DNA from 3 places in the Arthrobacter senegalensis genome. Region 3 is predicted to be linked to each of the others. Evidence: predicted binding sites of a transcription regulator. Region 3 holds the regulator's gene; each other region holds the start of a gene.
What was found. Region 3 encodes LexA, which represses DNA repair genes until DNA is damaged. Its sites were predicted from a motif close to TCGAACANNTGTTCGA; they were not measured.

Region 1 (5,511 bases), on a different contig from region 3:
GCAGCCACAGGAGCGCCGCCGCCAGCATGATCGCGCCGGTGACCCCGAAGGCCCAGGCGTAGTTGAGCCGGTCGGCGAGCGCTCCGGCCAAGACCGGGCCGATGATCGCGCCCGCGTCGGTGCCCATCTGGAAGACGGCCAGCACCTTGCCGCCGCTGCGGTCGTTGCCGATGATGTCCGCGACGGCGGCCTGCTGCGCCGGTCCGAGCAGTCCGGACCCGAAACCGGCGATGACCGAAGCTGCGACGAACACCGGAACGGACTCGGTGAACCCGATGGCTGCGATCGCGAGCCCGGCCACGGTCAGCCCGGCGACCACCAGGGGGCGGCGTCCGGCGGTGTCCGAGAGGCGGCCGGAGAAGGTCAGCGCCAGCGCGTTGCCGACCGCGAAGACGGCCAACGCCAGCCCGGCGGTCTCCGGGCCAGCGCCCAGCACAGCCGCGGCGAAGAGCGGAATCAGCGCCATGCGGACCCCGAACGTGGCCCAGCCGTTGGCGAAGGCGGACACGACGGCGGCCCGGTACCCCGGGTCCGAGAGCGCCTCGCGCAGATCCATCGCCTCGGGAGCCGGAGCGTCGTTGGCCGTGCGGGCGGCGGGTTTCTTGAGCATGACGGCGACGACGGCGGCCGCCACGAGCAGCGCGAGGGCATAGACCACGAACGGCATCCGCAGCCCGAATCCTGCCAGCAGGCCGCCGGCCACCGGGCCGAGGATACCGCCCATCAAGAACGTGCCGGCATACAGGCTGGAAACCCGGCCGCGGCCGTCCGGCGGGGCCAGCCGCAGGATCAGCGCCATGGCCGACACCGTGAACATGGTGGAGCCGAGGCCGCCCAGGCCCCGGAAGATGAGCAGCTGCCAGTAGTCCTGCGCCAGCGCGCAGGCGCCGGTCGAAGCGGCGACTATCAGCAGCCCGGTCAGGTAGACCCGGCGTTCACCCCAGCGGCCCACCAGGGCGCCGCCCGCCGGCGCGAAGACCAGCCGGGCGAGGGCGAACACGCTGACGATGATGCTGGCAGCCGCGACTCCGACGTCGAAACTCGCGGCGAACTGAGGCAGGACTGGCGCCACCAGTCCGTATCCCAGCGCGATGACGAAGGCAGCGGCAACGAGGACCTTGATGTCGCGCGGAATCGGAGTGGGTGCAGGCTTGCCCGGTCGCTGGTGGCCGGACAGGCGAAACTGACGCGCCGTGCGGCGGAAAACTGGCATGCCAACCAGCGTAGCCCGACCCGCGCGCCGGCTCGGTGTCAACGCCGGGCCGCGCACCGCCGTCGTCCTCTATGCCACTCTGTGCCGCCGCTCTGTGCCGCCGCTCTGTGCCGCTCTCGGTGCCGCGCGAAACACTGCCGAAACACGCCGGTTGCACCGGTTTTACCTGCGCGGGCTTCTTGTAACGCGGCCGCAATGAAGCATCCTGCTGGCCGAAACACGCCGTCGTCAGTCTTGGTTCATCGGTGGGAAATTACCCGCCAACGAACGAGGGGACGTGAAACATGGATCTGTCGGCAGGTCACGTCTGGGTAATGATTTCGGCGGCCTTGGTGCTGCTCATGACGCCGGGACTGGCATTCTTCTACGGCGGGATGACGCGGGCCAAATCGGCCCTGAACATGATGATGATGAGCTTTTCCGCCGTCGCGCTGGTGGCGGTGGTCTGGGTGCTGTGGGGTTACTCGATGAGCGGGGGCGAGGGCGTGGCCCAGCTCTTCGGCAATCCGTTCGCCGCGTTCGGCCTGGAAGGGCTGCTTAGCACCCCTGACCTGATCAGCGCCGGGTACGGTGCCACGTTCGCGATCATCACGGTGGCACTCATCTCCGGCGCCATCGCCGACCGGGCAAAATTCAGCGCCTGGGCGGTCTTCGTGCCGGTCTGGGTCACGCTGGTTTACTGCCCGCTGGCCTTCATGGTCTGGGGCGGCGGCTTGCTGGGGGCCGAGGGAGCCATCGGCGCCTGGGCCGGGGAGGCGATCGATTTCGCCGGCGGCACGGTGGTGCACATCAATGCCGGTGTAGCGGGCCTGGTCCTGGCCCTGATTCTGGGCAAGCGCAGAGGCTTCGGCAAGGACCCTGCACAGCGCCCGCACAACATCCCGCTGGTGATGATCGGCGCAGCGATGCTGTGGTTCGGCTGGTTTGGATTCAACGGGGGAGCGGCGGGCACGGCGGAGGAAGCCGGGCTGATCTGGGTCAACACCATGGCCGCCCCGGCAGCCGCCATCGTGGGCTGGCTGGTGACCGAGCGCCTCCGCGACGGCCGCCCCACGTCCCTCGGGGCGGCCTCGGGTGTGGTCGCGGGTCTGGTGGCCATCACCCCGGCCTGCGCCAACGTATCCCCTCTGGGGGCGGTGGGTCTGGGCCTGGTGGCGGGCGTGCTGGCCGCGCTGGCGGTGGGGCTGAAGTACAGGCTGGGCTACGACGACTCGCTGGATGTGGTGGGCGTCCACCTGGTTGCCGGCCTGGTCGGAACGCTGGCCCTGGGCTTCATCGCCCTGCCGGTCGAAGGTGCAGGCGGTGGTCTCTTCTACGGCGGCGGCGTCGCCCAACTGGGGGCGCAGGCCGTGGCGGCGCTGGTCTCCATGGTGTTCTCTGGCGTGCTGACCCTGATCATCGGCTTGGCGATCCACAAGACCCTTGGCTTCCGGGTGACTGCAGAGGATGAGGTCACCGGCGTGGACCTCGCCCAGCACGCCGAATCCGCCTACGAATTCGGCGGCCTGGGCACCGGCGGAACATTCATCCCGCACCCGGCAACCGACCCCAGCGCCCGCAGCACGATCAAGGAAGAGGTCAACGCATGAAACTGGTCACCGCAATCATCCGGCCGGAAAAGCTGGAGGCAGTCCGCAACAGCTTGGAAAGCTATGGGGTCCAAGGGCTGACCGTCAGTGAGGCCAGCGGGTACGGGCGGCAGCGCGGCCACACGGAGGTCTACCGCGGCGCCGAGTACACGGTGGACCTGCTGCCCAAGGTCCGCGTCGAGGTCTTGGTGGGGGACGATTTGGCCGACGACATCGTCGACGTCCTCGTGGCCACCGCCAACACCGGCCGCGCGGGCGACGGCAAGGTCTGGCTGGTGGATGTGCAGGAAGCGGTCCGCGTCAGAACCGGCGAACGCGGCGAGGCTGCCATCTAGGACTGGAACCTTTGGCAGATTTCCCTGGCCCGGTTGTTCCGGCCGCCCCTGCGGCGTCCGGAGCAACCGGTTCCTGTGCGCGGGTGCACTCGCGGTGTCTGCGGCGGCCCGGAAACCGCGGCGGTGCCGCGGTTTCGTCGCATGACGGTGGGCTGGTTTCCCCTCAAGACGCACCCGTCTGCTTCGCGTTTAGCCGTTAGCCTGCTGAGTTGTCCTACACAGGGAAGGACGGTTCCCCGTTCAGCCATTGGCTGGCTGAGTTGTCCTCCACAGGGAAGGACGGTTCCCCGTTCAGCCGTCCGAACGCTGAGTTGTCCTACACAGGGGAATGACGGTTCCCCGTTCAGCCATTGGCCGGCTGAGTTGTCCTCCACAGGCAGCTGTCGATGGCAGGTTATGCACTTTCCTCGAAGATTCGTTCTACCCGGGGCGTGGGCTGCGTAGCGTTGAAGTATGGCAGCGGAACCGTTCGACGAGGCACAGGAGCCGGAGGATCACTCCGGTACCCCTGCCGCGTCCGACGACGGTGCCGGGCCCGACAATGGTGCCGCCGAACCGGTACCGGTCCCGCGGGGGTGGGCGGACGACTGGCGGGAGCTGGGACCGGCGGAACTGGCCGGCCTGCTCGCCGGTACGGACCCGGCGGCTCTGGACGATTGGTCGACCCTCGACTACCTTCAGGCGGTGCGCAAACACGAGGCCTGGACCCAGTCCCGCCGCCTGCGGGCCGTGCACCGCCTGGCGGTGCTCCGCCCGGCAACCGGGCCCGACGCCGGGGCACCGGACGGGATCTGCCGGCACGCCGCCGCCGAGCTCGCACCCATCCTGGCCGTGCCCCGCCAACGCGCGGCCGCGGAACTGGCCGACGCACACCAGATCGCCACCTGCCTGCCCGCCACCCTCGCCGCCCTCGACGCCGGCGACCTCGACCTGCCCCGCGCCACCGCCATCGCCCGCAAAGGCGCCGGCCTGCCGCCCGAGGTCCTGGCCGGCTATGAAGCCCGCGTTGTTCCCGGCGCCGGGATTATCACCCTGGAATCCGTCCAGGCCAGGGCCCGCACAGTCCGCGACCGGCTGCACCCCGAATCCCTCGAGATCCGGCACCGGGCCGCGATGGAACGCCGCACCGTCCACTACCAGCCCCAGGACGACGGGATGGCCGAACTTTACATCCGCACCAGCGCCGACAAAGCGCTGCTCGCCTACAACCTGATGCAGGCCCACGCCCGCAAACTCCAAACCGTCGACGAAACCCGCACCCTGGGCCAACTCCGCGCCGACGTGTTCACCGACATGCTCCTGCGCTACCCCGGCCACGCCTACCAGCCCACGGCCACCGCCACAGACACAGACACCGGACCCGCCGCCGGCGACACAGCCGCCACCCAGACGGCCACCGACAACTGCGGAACAGCGGCCACCCAAACCGCAGCCAACCCGCGGGAAACGGCCCAGTCCGGAACTGCTGCCGCAACCGGGTCCGCAGCCGCCGGGACTCTACCGGGCAGCACCAAAGGAACCGGCCCAGAAATTCCGGACACAGGAGTTGCGGCGTGCACCGCCCGAAACACGGCAGCCGGAGGGACGGCAGGGCAGGGGCCCTGTAGCTGCGGTGCCGGGAACGTGACCGCGTCCGTCGCCGTGACCGCACCCCTCGCCACCTTGTTGCGCCTTTCCGAAGAACCCGGCGACTTCACCGGCTACGGGCCGATCCCGCCGGGCATGACCCGCGACCTTGCCGCGCTCGCCAAATCCTGGTTGATCGTGCTCACCGATGACTATGGCAAGGCAGCCGCCGTCGCCAAAGACCTGCGCCACCCGCCCGAATGGCTCAAACGCCTCGTCCGGCTACGCGACCGCCACTGCCGGGACTTCGGCTGCACCGTCCCCGCAGACCAATGCGACATCGACCACACCATCGCCTGGGAAGACGGCGGCAAAACAGTCTTGGAAAATCTCAGCGCCAGGTGCAAACCCGGGCACAAAACCAAACACCACGGCGGCGGAACCGTCACCCAAGACAGCGACGGGACCCTCCACTTCACCACCCGCTCCGGCCACACCCACACCACCACCCCCGACCAAGGCTGGACACTCACGCTCCCCTCAGCCCCCGGCGCAGAAGAAGCCACGGAAAGCCCGGGCAACGGGGCCAAAAGTCCCCGGGGCTGTACCGGCGGCGAGGGCGACACCGGCGGCGACGAAGCGCCGGACGGCCCATGGGACAACACTCAGCCGCCGTTCTAGACACCCCGCCGCCCGTTCTAGTTACTTGGCGGCCTGCATCTCCGTCAGGGGAGCGGCCTGTCGCTCCGGGAAGTTGACCAACCGGCGGGGCCGTTGCTGCCCGCTTCGTACTCTTCCAGCGGCACTT
Region 2 (5,511 bases), on a different contig from region 3:
GTCGGCAACGGCCTCGGCCACCAGCAGGTCCGCAATCCGGTCATCAAGCTCGCGCTGGATCACGCGGCGCAGGGGCCGGGCGCCGTATTCGGGCTCGTAGCCGGCCTCTGCGATCCAGGCCACGGCGTCCTCGCCAACCTCCAGCGCGATGCCCTGAGCCGCCAGCCGGACTTCGGTCTTGCGCAACTGCAGCCGCACGATGGAACGGAGCTGCTCCTGGTCCAGCTTGCGGAACAGCACGATCTCGTCGATCCGGTTCAAAAACTCCGGCCGCATGGTTTCGCGCAGCCGGCCCATCACCCGGGCGCGCAGATCCTGCTCGCTTCCGAAGCCGTCCACCCCGTCGTTGGCGGTGAAGCCCAGCGCTCCGCCCTTGCTGGCCAGAAACTCCGAGCCGAGATTGGAGGTCATGATCACAACGGTGTTGCGGAAGTCCACGGTGCGGCCCTGCCCGTCGGTAAGGCGTCCGTCGTCGAGGACCTGCAGCAGGAGATTGAAAACGTCCGGGTGGGCCTTCTCCACCTCGTCCAGCAGCACCACAGAGTACGGGCGCCGGCGGACGCGTTCGGTCAGCTGGCCGGCCTCGCCGTAGCCGACGTAGCCCGGAGGGGCGCCGACCAGCCGTGAGACGGTGTGGCGCTCGCCGTATTCGCTCATGTCGAAGCGCACCATGGCGTCCTCGTCACCGAACAGCGACTCCGCCAGGGCCTTGGCCAGCTCGGTTTTGCCCACACCGGTCGGGCCCAGGAACAGGAAGCTGCCGACGGGCCGGCCCTCGTCCCCCATGCCGGTGCGGTTGCGCCGCACGGACCTGGCGATAGCGGCCACCGCATCGTCCTGGCCAATCACCCGGGCGTGCAGGTCCTCCTCCAACCGCGCCAGCCGCTGCCGGTCGCCCTGGGTCAGCCGGGCGGCCGGAATGCCGGTGGCGCGGGAGATGATCTCGGCGATCTCGGCCTCGCCCACCACATCGGAAGACGCGACGCCGGGGCGGGCCCCGCCGTCGTGATCTTCCGTGGCACCCGGGGCCGACTGCTGGGCGGAGGCGGCTTCCAGCCGGGCCTTCAGCTCTTCGATTTCGTCGCGCAGCTTCGAGGCGTCCTCGTAGCGTTCCTCGGCGACGGCGGCGTTCTTGGCCGACTCCAGCTCGGCCAGCCGGCCGCGCATGGCCTCCACGTCAACGCGCGGGCCGCGTCGCAGGCTCAGCCGTGCGCCGGCCTGGTCGATCAGGTCGATCGCCTTGTCCGGCAGGAACCGGTCGGTGAGGTAGCGGGAGGACATCTCGACGGCGGCCCGGATCGCTGCCTCGGTGTAGGCCACCTGGTGGTGTTCTTCGTAGCGGTCCTTGAGGCCGGACAGGATGCGGACGGCGTCCTCGATCGAGGGCTCTGAGACCATGACGGGCTGGAAGCGCCGCTCCAGGGCCGGGTCCTTCTCCACCTTGCGGTACTCGCCCAGGGTGGTGGCGCCGAGCACGTGCAGTTCGCCGCGGGCCAGCCGGGGCTTGAGGATGTTGCCGGCGTCCATGCCGCCCTCGCCGCCGCCACCGGCGCCGATCACGGTATGCAGTTCGTCGATGAACACGATCAGTTCGCTGCTCGCGGCGCTGATCTCGTCCAGGGTCTTGGTCAGGCGTTCCTCGAAGTCGCCGCGGTAGCGGGTGCCGGCCAGCATGCCCGGCAGATCCAGTGACACCACACGCTTGCCGCGCAGCTGTTCCGGGACGTCGCCGGCCACGATGGCCTGCGCCAGCCCCTCGGCGATGGCGGTCTTGCCCACGCCGGCCTCGCCGATCAGCACCGGGTTGTTCTTGGTCCGGCGCGCGAGGATTTCGATGGTCTGGGCGATTTCGTCCGCCCGGCCGATCACCGGGTCCAGCCGGTTCTCCCGGGCCTGGGCCGTCAGGTCGGTGCCGAACTGGTCCAGCATGGGGGTTTCCGACTCGGTGCCGGTGCTCTGTTGCGGGCCGGTTGCAGGGGTGGGGCCGTCGGGCTGCGCCGCAGCTTTCTCCGCCGCCTGCTGCAGTGCCTGCGGGGTGACGCCCGCGCCGCCCAGGATTTGGCCGGCGGGGGTCTCCTGGTTCAGCACGAAGGCGGCGAAGAGGTGCTCGGGGTCGATGTAGGTGGAGCCGAATGCGCGGGCGACCTGGTGGGCGTCCAGCAGGGCACGCTGCGCCGACGGCGTGAGCGACGGCGTTTCCCGGGTCGGGCCGGTCTTTTCCGGCAGGCCCTGCTCCGCGGAACGCGCGATGGTCTGCGGGTCCGCGCCGGTCAGCTTGATCTGGCTGGCGGCCGGCTCCTGGCCGACCATGACGTGCAGGATGTGCAGCGCGTCCACCTCGATGTGGCCGAGGCTTGCGGCAAACCGGGCTGCCTGCGCCAGCACTTCATGGGTGCGGCGGCTGAGCAGCCGGGTGAGGTCGACCGTGCGGGATTGGGCCGCCCGCTGGCCCTGCAGGTAGCGGGCCAGGAACTCGTCGAATGAACCGTTGCCGGAAGCTGGTCCGAAGAACAGTGGCATGGATAATCCTCCTGTGGAACGTGAGTGCCTTCGACTCATGTTAACGCCTCTACGACAGGATTATTCCAGAAGTTACCCAAACTTGAGTGGAGCTGGCTCATATGTAGGCCACGGCGGGCCGGTGCTAGTGTTGTTTTCGAAGCTTTGTTCGAAGACGGGGGTCGGGATGTTCGGTGTAGAGCAGCCGTCGGGTGCTTCGGCGGGCCCGGAGATGGGCAGCGGAGCGCCCGAGGAGGCGCGCGGTTTCCCGTCGCCGGCCAGGGACTACTTCCACGGCGGCATCGATCTGAACCGGCACCTGATCCGCGACCGCACCAGCACCTTTGTGATGCGGGTGGCCGGAAACTCGATGGCCGCGGCCGGGATCAGTGATGGCGATGAGCTGATAGTGGATCGCTCTTTGACCCCGCGCGACGGTTCGGTAGTGGTCGCGGTGCTGGACGGGGAACTGGTGGTCCGGCGCCTGCATCTCACCGCGGACGGCGTGCGCTTGCAGGCGGACGACGGCGGCGTTCCCACCGAAGTGGGCGAACTCGCCGACCTGAGCATCTGGGGCGTCGCCACCCGTTGCCTGCACCATGTCTAGCGCCCCGGTGCCAGGGGCAGGCGGGGCGGCCTCCGGCCGGCCGTCCGGCTCCGGCGGGGCGACCTCCGGCCGGCCTGGCGAACGGATCGCGCTGGTGGACGTCAACAATTTCTACGTCTCCTGCGAGCGGGTCTTCGATCCGTCCCTCGAGGGACGGCCCGTCGTCGTGCTCTCCAACAATGACGGCTGCGTGGTGGCGCGCTCCGAGGAGGCCAAACAGCTGGGGCTGAAGACCGGGACGCCGTGGTTCCAGGTGGCGCCGCGGGCCAAGGCCTGGGGGCTGGTCGCGCGGTCCAGCAACTACGAGCTGTACGGGGACCTAAGCGCCCGGGTGATGGAAGTGCTCGGCCGGTTCGGGGCCTGGCAGGAGGTCTATTCGATCGACGAGTCGTTCCTGGGCCTGCCCGGCGACGACGCCCAGTTGCTGGAGACTGCCGGCCGAATCCGTGCCGCAGTGATCCGGCAGGTGGGCGTGCCGGTCAGCGTCGGCGTGGCGCAGACCAAGACCCTGGCGAAGTTCGCCAACCACGTTGCCAAACGGAATCCCCAGATGGCCGGGGTGTGCTCGCTGGGCTCGATGCCCGCTTCCGACATCGCCTGGATCCAGTCACGCGTCCCGGTCACCGGGCTGTGGGGCGTGGGCGGACGGACGGGGAAACGGCTGAACGCCCTCGGGATCGAGTCGATCGCAGACCTCAAGGCCGCCGACCCGCAGGCAATCCGCAAAAAGTTCTCCGTGGTGCTGCAGCGAACCGTGCTGGAGCTGAACGGGACGCCCTGCATCCCGCACGCGGAGGAGCGGGCCGACAAGCAGCAGATCATGTTCTCGCGCAGTTTCTCCACGCCGGTGACCACCATCGAGGAGATGGACCAGGTGATGGCGGTCTATGCCCAACGCGGGGCGGCCCGGATGGCGGCCGAGGGACTGCGCGCCTCGGTGCTGACGGTGACTGCGGGGACCAGCAGGTTCGCCGGCGGCGAGGCATCGTTTCCCGCGGCCAGCGTCAACCTGGCGACGCCCACGCAGGATCCGATCCAGCTGACCAAGGCTGCCGTGGCCGCCATGCGCGGCTGCCTGACTCCGGGCGCCCACTATGTCCGGGCAGGGGTCCTGCTGTCGGGGCTGGAGCCCGCGGCCGGCCAGCAGACCTTCGACCCCTTCGTCAGCGATTTGGAACAGCGGCACATCGGCGACCTGCTGGGCGCGGTGCGTACCAAGTTCGGCGAAGCCTCGATCGGCCTCGGTCAGGGCGGGCTGGCGGCCCCCGCGGCGTGGTCAATGAAACGCGAATTTTCCTCGCCACGCTACACCACCGAGTGGAGCGACCTGCCGGTGGTCAAGGCGGATTAACCGGCTGTGCACCGGGTCGCGCCGCAGCGGCGCAACGGGCACGACGGCGGCCGAACAGTGGCACGGCAGCGGCCGTATCTCGACGGCCGCTGCCGTGCCCGCGGTGGATCAGTCGCTCGGGCTCGTGTCGGTGGTGAGCCCGCGGTCGTCCGGCGTTTCCTGGTCCTTCTCTTCAGCCGGCCCGGGCGCGATGTTCATGCCCTCCTTGCCCTCGGGCTCGGGGGCGGAATCGGCCGTTTGCTGCTCCTGAGCATCCGGCGGATCTGCCGCGGTGCCCGACTGGTCCCGCGGACCTTTGACCTGGCCGGCGTCGTTCTCCGTCATGCCAGTCCTTCCCTACTGCCGTCGATGCAGGCGGAGCCCCGGCGAGGGGCCCGGCCCGCCAGAATCCCGGGCGGGTTACACTCCGGGCGGGCGCAGGTCGTCGTCCCTGTTGAGGGTGGCGGGTCCGTCCGGCATGGTGCCTCCCTCGCCCGTCCAGCTCTGCCCGAGTTCGTCGTTCTGCGCCGGATCCGACATCGTGGTGTCGCCCAGGGTGGTGCCAGTGGTGTCGCCGAGGGTGCTGGTGCCCGTGGTGCCGCCGGCGGTGGTGGTGGGGCCGGTGGTGCCGCCGTCGTCCTTACCCGAACCGTGGTTGCCGGGCAGCTTGGAGGTTGCCGCGGACCCTGCCTTCTTGGCCGCTTCGGTAACACGGTCGGCGACGCCTGGTGCCTTTTCCTTGACCAGGTCGGTGGCTTCGTGCACTTTTTCCTGGACCGCTGGGTTCTGCCAGAACTCCTGGCTCTTGGCCTTCAAGGAATCGTAGGCGGACCTTCCGGATTTCGAACCCAGGACGAATCCGAGGGCGATGCCGGCGCCGAATGTGAGTTTCCCTTTCACAGCGTGCTCCTGTCTGTAGACGGTTGATGGGCGGTGCTAGGTGGAGGTGCGGGCGGTGCCAGTCAGCCGGGGAAAGGCGCGTTGGGCGCGTCCCCGCGGCCGTCCTGGTCCTTGTCGCCGTAGGCCTTCTTGACCAGGTCGTCGGCGAGTTTCTCGTCACCGTGGACCGGGATGT
Region 3 (5,511 bases):
CACGAGACCGAAACCGGGGATCGGGATGAACTGGTGCCCGGTGTCAGCGATCGGGCCTGGCGGCAGGTCTCCGTCGGCTCCATGGAGTGCCTGGGCGCCCAGAAGTGTCCCCTGGCCGCCGAGTGCTTCAGCGAACTGGCACGGGGCCGCGCGGCGGAGGCAGACATCGTGATCACGAACCATGCCATGCTGGCCATCAACGCCTTCGAGGGCGTCGCGGTACTCCCGGACTATGACGTGGTGGTCATCGACGAGGCCCATGAGCTGCAGGACCGCGTCACCAGCGCCGTCGCGGGGCAACTCTCCGCCGCCATGGTGCGTACCGCCGCCTCGACGGCACGCAAACACACGGGGATCAGCGTGGAGCCTTTGAACTCCGCCGCCGATGCGCTGGAGGACGTCCTGCAGTCGGTGCCCACCGGCCTGCTGGCGGCCGGCCTACGCGAGGAGCATGAGCTGGTTCTCGCGCAGGTACGGGAAGCGGCCCGCGCGGCGCTCTCCGACTCGAAGCCCGAGGGTGCGGGGGCAGCGGACGGCGGACGGCAGATGGCGCGCTCACGGCTCGCGGCCGTGCTGGAACTGGCCGAACGGCTGCTGTCCGCTCCGGACTCCCGGGAGGTCATCTGGGCGACCCGTCCCAGCACCTATGGCGAGGCCGGCGACTACGCCGCCAATGACGACCAGCCGGCAACGTTGAACATAGCGCCGCTCTCGGTGGCGTCCCGGCTGCGTGAGGGCTTGTTCGACGACCATACCGTTGTGCTGACATCGGCGACGTTGTCGGTCGGGGGGACCTTCGATGCCGTCGCCGGGTCGCTCGGACTGCTCGGAGCCGGCGCGCCCGCCTATTCCAGCGTGGACGTGGGCAGCCCCTTCGATTACCCCAGGCAGGGCGTGCTCTACGTGGCGTCGCATCTGCCGAAGCCGGGCCGGGGCACCAGCCCGGAACAGCTCGATGAACTCGAGGAGCTGCTGCTGGCCTCGCGCGGCGGCGCCCTGGGCCTGTTCTCCTCGCGGCGTGCGGCAGAAGAAGCCGCGGCCGAGTTGCGCGGGCGCACCGACCTGACCATCCTGTGCCAGGGCGAATCGTCGATGGGCGCGCTGGTCCGCCAATTCGCCGAAGAGCCCGACACCTGCCTGTTCGGCACCATGACGCTCTGGCAGGGCGTCGACGTTCCCGGTTCCGCGTGCCGGCTCGTGGTCATCGACCGGATTCCGTTCCCCCGGCCGGATGACCCGCTCACGACTGCCCGAACCCGGTCCGTGGCGCAGTCCGGGGGAAACGGTTTCATGACGGTCTCGGCGACCCATGCGGCCGTGCGGCTGGCCCAGGGAGCCGGCAGGCTGATCCGCGCGTCAAACGACCGTGGAGTGGTGGCCGTGTTGGACTCCCGGCTGGCGACGGCGCGCTACGGGAGTTTCCTCCGCAGCGCCCTGCCGCCCTTCTGGAGTACCAAGGACGGCGCCACGGCCCGCCAGGTCTTGGAAAGGCTGGCTACGGCCTCAGCCTGAACGGGTTGGGGGCACGCCCGTTCCGGAGCGAGCGGGGCCCTGCGCGGGGACCGCCCGTGCGGGCAGGGGATCCCGGGGTGGCTGCAGCGCGGACCGGGGAGACCGGGCGCGTCAGAGGGCCCGCATCACCGAGACAACCTTGCCCATGATGGTTGCGTGGTCGCCAAGAATCGGTTCGTACTGGGTATTCTGCGGCAACAGCCAGGTGTGGCCGTCGCGCTGCCGGAAGGTCTTGACCGTTGCTTCGTCGTCGAGCAGTGCCGCCACGATGTCGCCGTTCTCGGCCGTGTGCTGCTGGCGGACCACGACCCAGTCGCCGTCACAGATGGCCGCATCGATCATGGAATCGCCCGAGACCCTGAGCATGAACAACTCGCCGTGTCCCACCAGTTGCCGCGGCAGGGGCATGACGTCCTCGACCGCCTGGTCCGCCAGGATCGGCCCGCCCGCTGCGATCCTTCCCACCAGCGGCACCATCGCCGTGTCGGATGACGTGGTCAGCTCGGATACGGCGACGCCGCTGGAGCTGCGCAGCTGTTGCGGTTCATCAACTCCGACGATTTCCACACCCCCGTGCTCGAGTGTCAGCGGGGTCAGGATTTCCATGGCACGGGGACGCTTGGGGTCGCGCCTGATGTAGCCCATCTTCTCCAGTTGGGCCAACTGGTGCGTGACGCTGGACAGGCTTGCCAGACCGACCGTGTCACCGATCTCGCGCATGGACGGAGGGTATCCGTGGGACATGACGGAGCGCTGGATGGTTTCCAGGATCTTCTTCTGCCTCGGCGTCAGGCTGCGCCCCACTTTGACGGGCCGGCCGCGTCGCTTCGCTCCGGCAGTGGTGGTGGTCTCTTCCGACATGTCCGGCCCCGGTCTCCCCGTAGTGGTCCCTGCGCCGGCGCCGTAGCGGAACCGCACATGGACTGTTGTCTCAACTGTTTTGTCGGTGGCGGCTGATGCACTGCTCTTACTGCCGCCCGACGCTTACAACGCTAGGCGAGGCGGTAGCGAATTTCAAACATTTGTTCGACTGAGTCTCGACAATGTTCGATCACCAGTGCTAAAACTGTAGAAGACGTATTCGAAGATACGTTCGAATACCGTTGCAAGACGATCGAAACCAGCCGAAATAGATCGAATATCGGAAAGGTGGCACCATGTCCGCCCAGCTCGCACCGCAGCCCGCCGGCCTTCGTACCAGCACAGGCCTGCGGCTGACCCGCCGCGGCCGTTTGTTGCTGATCGGCCTGCCGCTGATGCTCGCCGCGGCCGCAGCCCTGACCCTGATCGGTTTCTTCACTGCTCCGGCAATGGCCGCCGCCGGGGGGCTGGGGCCGGGGCCGGCGGCGACCGTCACGGTCGGCAGCGGCCAGTCACTGTGGGACATAGCAGTGCAGTCCGCGCCGGACCGCAACCCCCACGATGTCATTTTCGAGATCGCGCAATTGAACGGCCTGCAGGGGGACATCGTCCACGCCGGGCAGCAGCTGCTGGTCCCGTCCGCGCGCTGAGGCAGCCGTAATATGAGCTGCTTCGGCCCGCCCGATTCCTGCCCCGGGCGGGCCGAAGCTTAAACTGGATCGGTGAGTGAGCAGTTAGAACGCCTGAACCGCCTGCCGTTGCGGGAAAATCTCCGGGGCCTGGAGCCCTATGGTGCGCCCCAGCTGGAGGTTCCCGTCCTCCTGAACGTCAACGAAAACACCCATGGCCTGCCCGATGCTGTCCGTCAGGCCATCGTCTCGGCCGTCAGCGAGGCTGCCGCGGGTCTGAACCGGTATCCGGATCGCGAGTTCACGAAGCTGAGGACGGCGCTGGCCCGCTACTTGGGGCACGGCCTCACCGCAGAGAACATTTGGGCCGCCAACGGATCGAACGAGGTCCTGCAGCAAATCCTCCAGGCCTTCGGCGGCCCCGGCCGCACCCTGCTGAGCTTCCCGCCCACCTATTCCATGTACCCGCTGCTGGCCAGCGGGACGGACACGGATTATGTGGCCGTTCCGCGGGGGGCAGACTTCACGCTGTCCCCGGACGCTGCCGCCGCCGCTGTGGCCGGCTCCGCGGCAAACGTGGTCGTTCTTTGCTCCCCGAACAACCCGACGGGCACCGCCCTGGGCCTTGAGGTCGTGGAGGCGGCGTATGAAGCGGGGGAAGCCTCCAAGGCCATCGTGATCGTGGACGAGGCCTACGCCGAGTTCGCCCACGCCGGAACGCCGAGCGCGCTGACACTGTTGCCGGGGCGGGAGCGGCTCATCGTTTCCCGCACCATGAGCAAGGCCTTCGCGCTGGCAGGCGCCAGGGTCGGGTACCTCGCCGCCGCACCGCAGATTACCGATGCGCTGCGACTGGTCCGCCTGCCCTACCACCTCTCCGCCGTTACGCAGGCAACGGCCCTGGCCGCGTTGGACCATGCCGATGCGCTGCTGGCCAACGTCGAAGACATCAAGGCGCAACGGGACCGCATTGTCGACGGGCTGGCCGAGCTGGGACTCGACCCGGCGCCGTCCGACTCAAACTTCGTGTTTTTCGGCGGGCTGGAGGACCCCCGCTCGGTGTGGCAGGGACTGCTGGAAGCCGGCGTGCTGATCCGCGACGTCGGGATCCCGGGCCATCTGCGGGTAACCGCCGGCACTGAGGCCGAGACCACAGCCTTCCTCAACGGCATCAAGGCCCTCGTGGCGAGCCCCGTCTCCTAAACTAGTAAGAGCGAACCGGCTCGTGCCGGTCGACCAATTCGTCAAAGGACTCCCATGACCGTGGAAACCACCACCGGACGTACCGCACGCCTCGAACGCATCACCAGCGAGTCGTCCGTGCTGGTTGAACTGGACCTCGACGGCACCGGCCGTTCCGAGATCAGCACCACCGTGCCGTTCTACGACCACATGCTCACCGCCCTGGCGAAGCACTCGCTCGTCGACCTGACCGTGAAGGCCAGCGGGGACACGCACATCGACGCGCACCACACCGTCGAAGATGTCGCCATCACCATCGGCGACGCCCTGAAGGAAGCGCTGGGCAACAAAGCCGGGATCCGCCGTTTCGGCGAAGCCACGGTGCCCCTGGACGAGGCGCTGGCCCACGCCGTCGTGGACATCTCCGGCCGGCCCTACCTGGTGCACACGGGAGAACCGGCAGGCCAGGAGTACCACTTGATCGGCGGACACTTCACCGGATCGCTGACCCGCCACGTGTTCGAATCGATCACACTGCACGCCCAGATCTGCCTGCACATGCGCGTGCTGGGCGGCAGGGACCCCCACCACATCGTCGAGGCCCAGTTCAAGGCCTTCGCCCGGGCACTCCGCGCCGCCGTCGAAGCCGATCCACGTGTCGAGGGCATTCCCTCGACGAAGGGAGCCCTGTGACGGCTGCGCCCAAGGTCACCGTACTGGACTACGGTTCCGGGAACGTCCGCTCGGCAGTCCGCGCGCTGGAGCACGTGGGTGCCGACGTCACGCTGAGCCATGCCTCCGACGACGTCCTCGACGCAGACGGCCTGCTGGTTCCCGGCGTCGGCGCCTTCGCCACGGTCATGCAGGGGCTCAAGTCCGTGGACGCGCTTCGCTGGATCGGGCGCCGGGTGGCCGGCGGCCGGCCCGTGCTGGGAATCTGCGTTGGCCTGCAGGTCATGTTCGAAGAAGGCGTGGAACATGGCGTCCGCACGCAGGGCGTCGGGGAATGGCCGGGAACCGTGGAAGCGCTGCCGGCGGAGGTCGTGCCCCACATGGGGTGGAACACCGTGGACGCCGCAGAGGGCAGCCGGCTGTTTGCCGGGATAGAAGACGAGCGCTTCTACTTTGTGCACTCCTACGGTGTGCAGCACTGGAACTTCGACGTCACCCAACCCGCGATGACGCCGCCGCTGGTGACCTGGTCCACGCACGGCGCCCCGTTCATAGCGGCCGTTGAAAACGGTCCGCTGAGTGCTACCCAGTTCCATCCGGAAAAGTCCGGAGACGCCGGCGCGGAGCTGCTGCGCAACTGGTTGAAGACGCTGAG

Region 1: the regulator LexA is predicted to act here: its motif matches at 3,545-3,560, upstream of AC5RVG_RS00390 (HNH endonuclease signature motif containing protein).
Region 2: the regulator LexA is predicted to act here: its motif matches at 2,657-2,672, upstream of AC5RVG_RS06070 (LexA family protein).

The regions. Positions count from the first base shown of each region.
Region 1 covers NZ_JBNHGZ010000001.1:78,915-84,425, reverse strand. Annotated here, with positions in the region: gene AC5RVG_RS00405 (MFS transporter) at 1-1,213, opposite strand, end outside; gene AC5RVG_RS00400 (ammonium transporter) at 1,498-2,802, shown strand; gene AC5RVG_RS00395 (P-II family nitrogen regulator) at 2,799-3,137, shown strand; gene AC5RVG_RS00390 (HNH endonuclease signature motif containing protein) at 3,591-5,384, shown strand; gene AC5RVG_RS00385 (glucose-6-phosphate dehydrogenase) at 5,429-5,511, opposite strand, start outside.
Region 2 covers NZ_JBNHGZ010000002.1:132,656-138,166, reverse strand. Annotated here, with positions in the region: gene AC5RVG_RS06075 (ATP-dependent Clp protease ATP-binding subunit) at 1-2,520, opposite strand, end outside; gene AC5RVG_RS06070 (LexA family protein) at 2,732-3,106, shown strand; gene AC5RVG_RS06065 (Y-family DNA polymerase) at 3,099-4,457, shown strand; gene AC5RVG_RS06060 (hypothetical protein) at 4,566-4,781, opposite strand; gene AC5RVG_RS06055 (hypothetical protein) at 4,857-5,336, opposite strand; gene AC5RVG_RS06050 (hypothetical protein) at 5,399-5,511, opposite strand, start outside.
Region 3 covers NZ_JBNHGZ010000004.1:29,052-34,562, reverse strand. Annotated here, with positions in the region: gene AC5RVG_RS13080 (ATP-dependent DNA helicase) at 1-1,512, shown strand, start outside; gene lexA (transcriptional repressor LexA) at 1,624-2,373, opposite strand; gene AC5RVG_RS13070 (LysM peptidoglycan-binding domain-containing protein) at 2,670-3,023, shown strand; gene AC5RVG_RS13065 (histidinol-phosphate transaminase) at 3,096-4,205, shown strand; gene hisB (imidazoleglycerol-phosphate dehydratase HisB) at 4,260-4,877, shown strand; gene hisH (imidazole glycerol phosphate synthase subunit HisH) at 4,874-5,511, shown strand, end outside.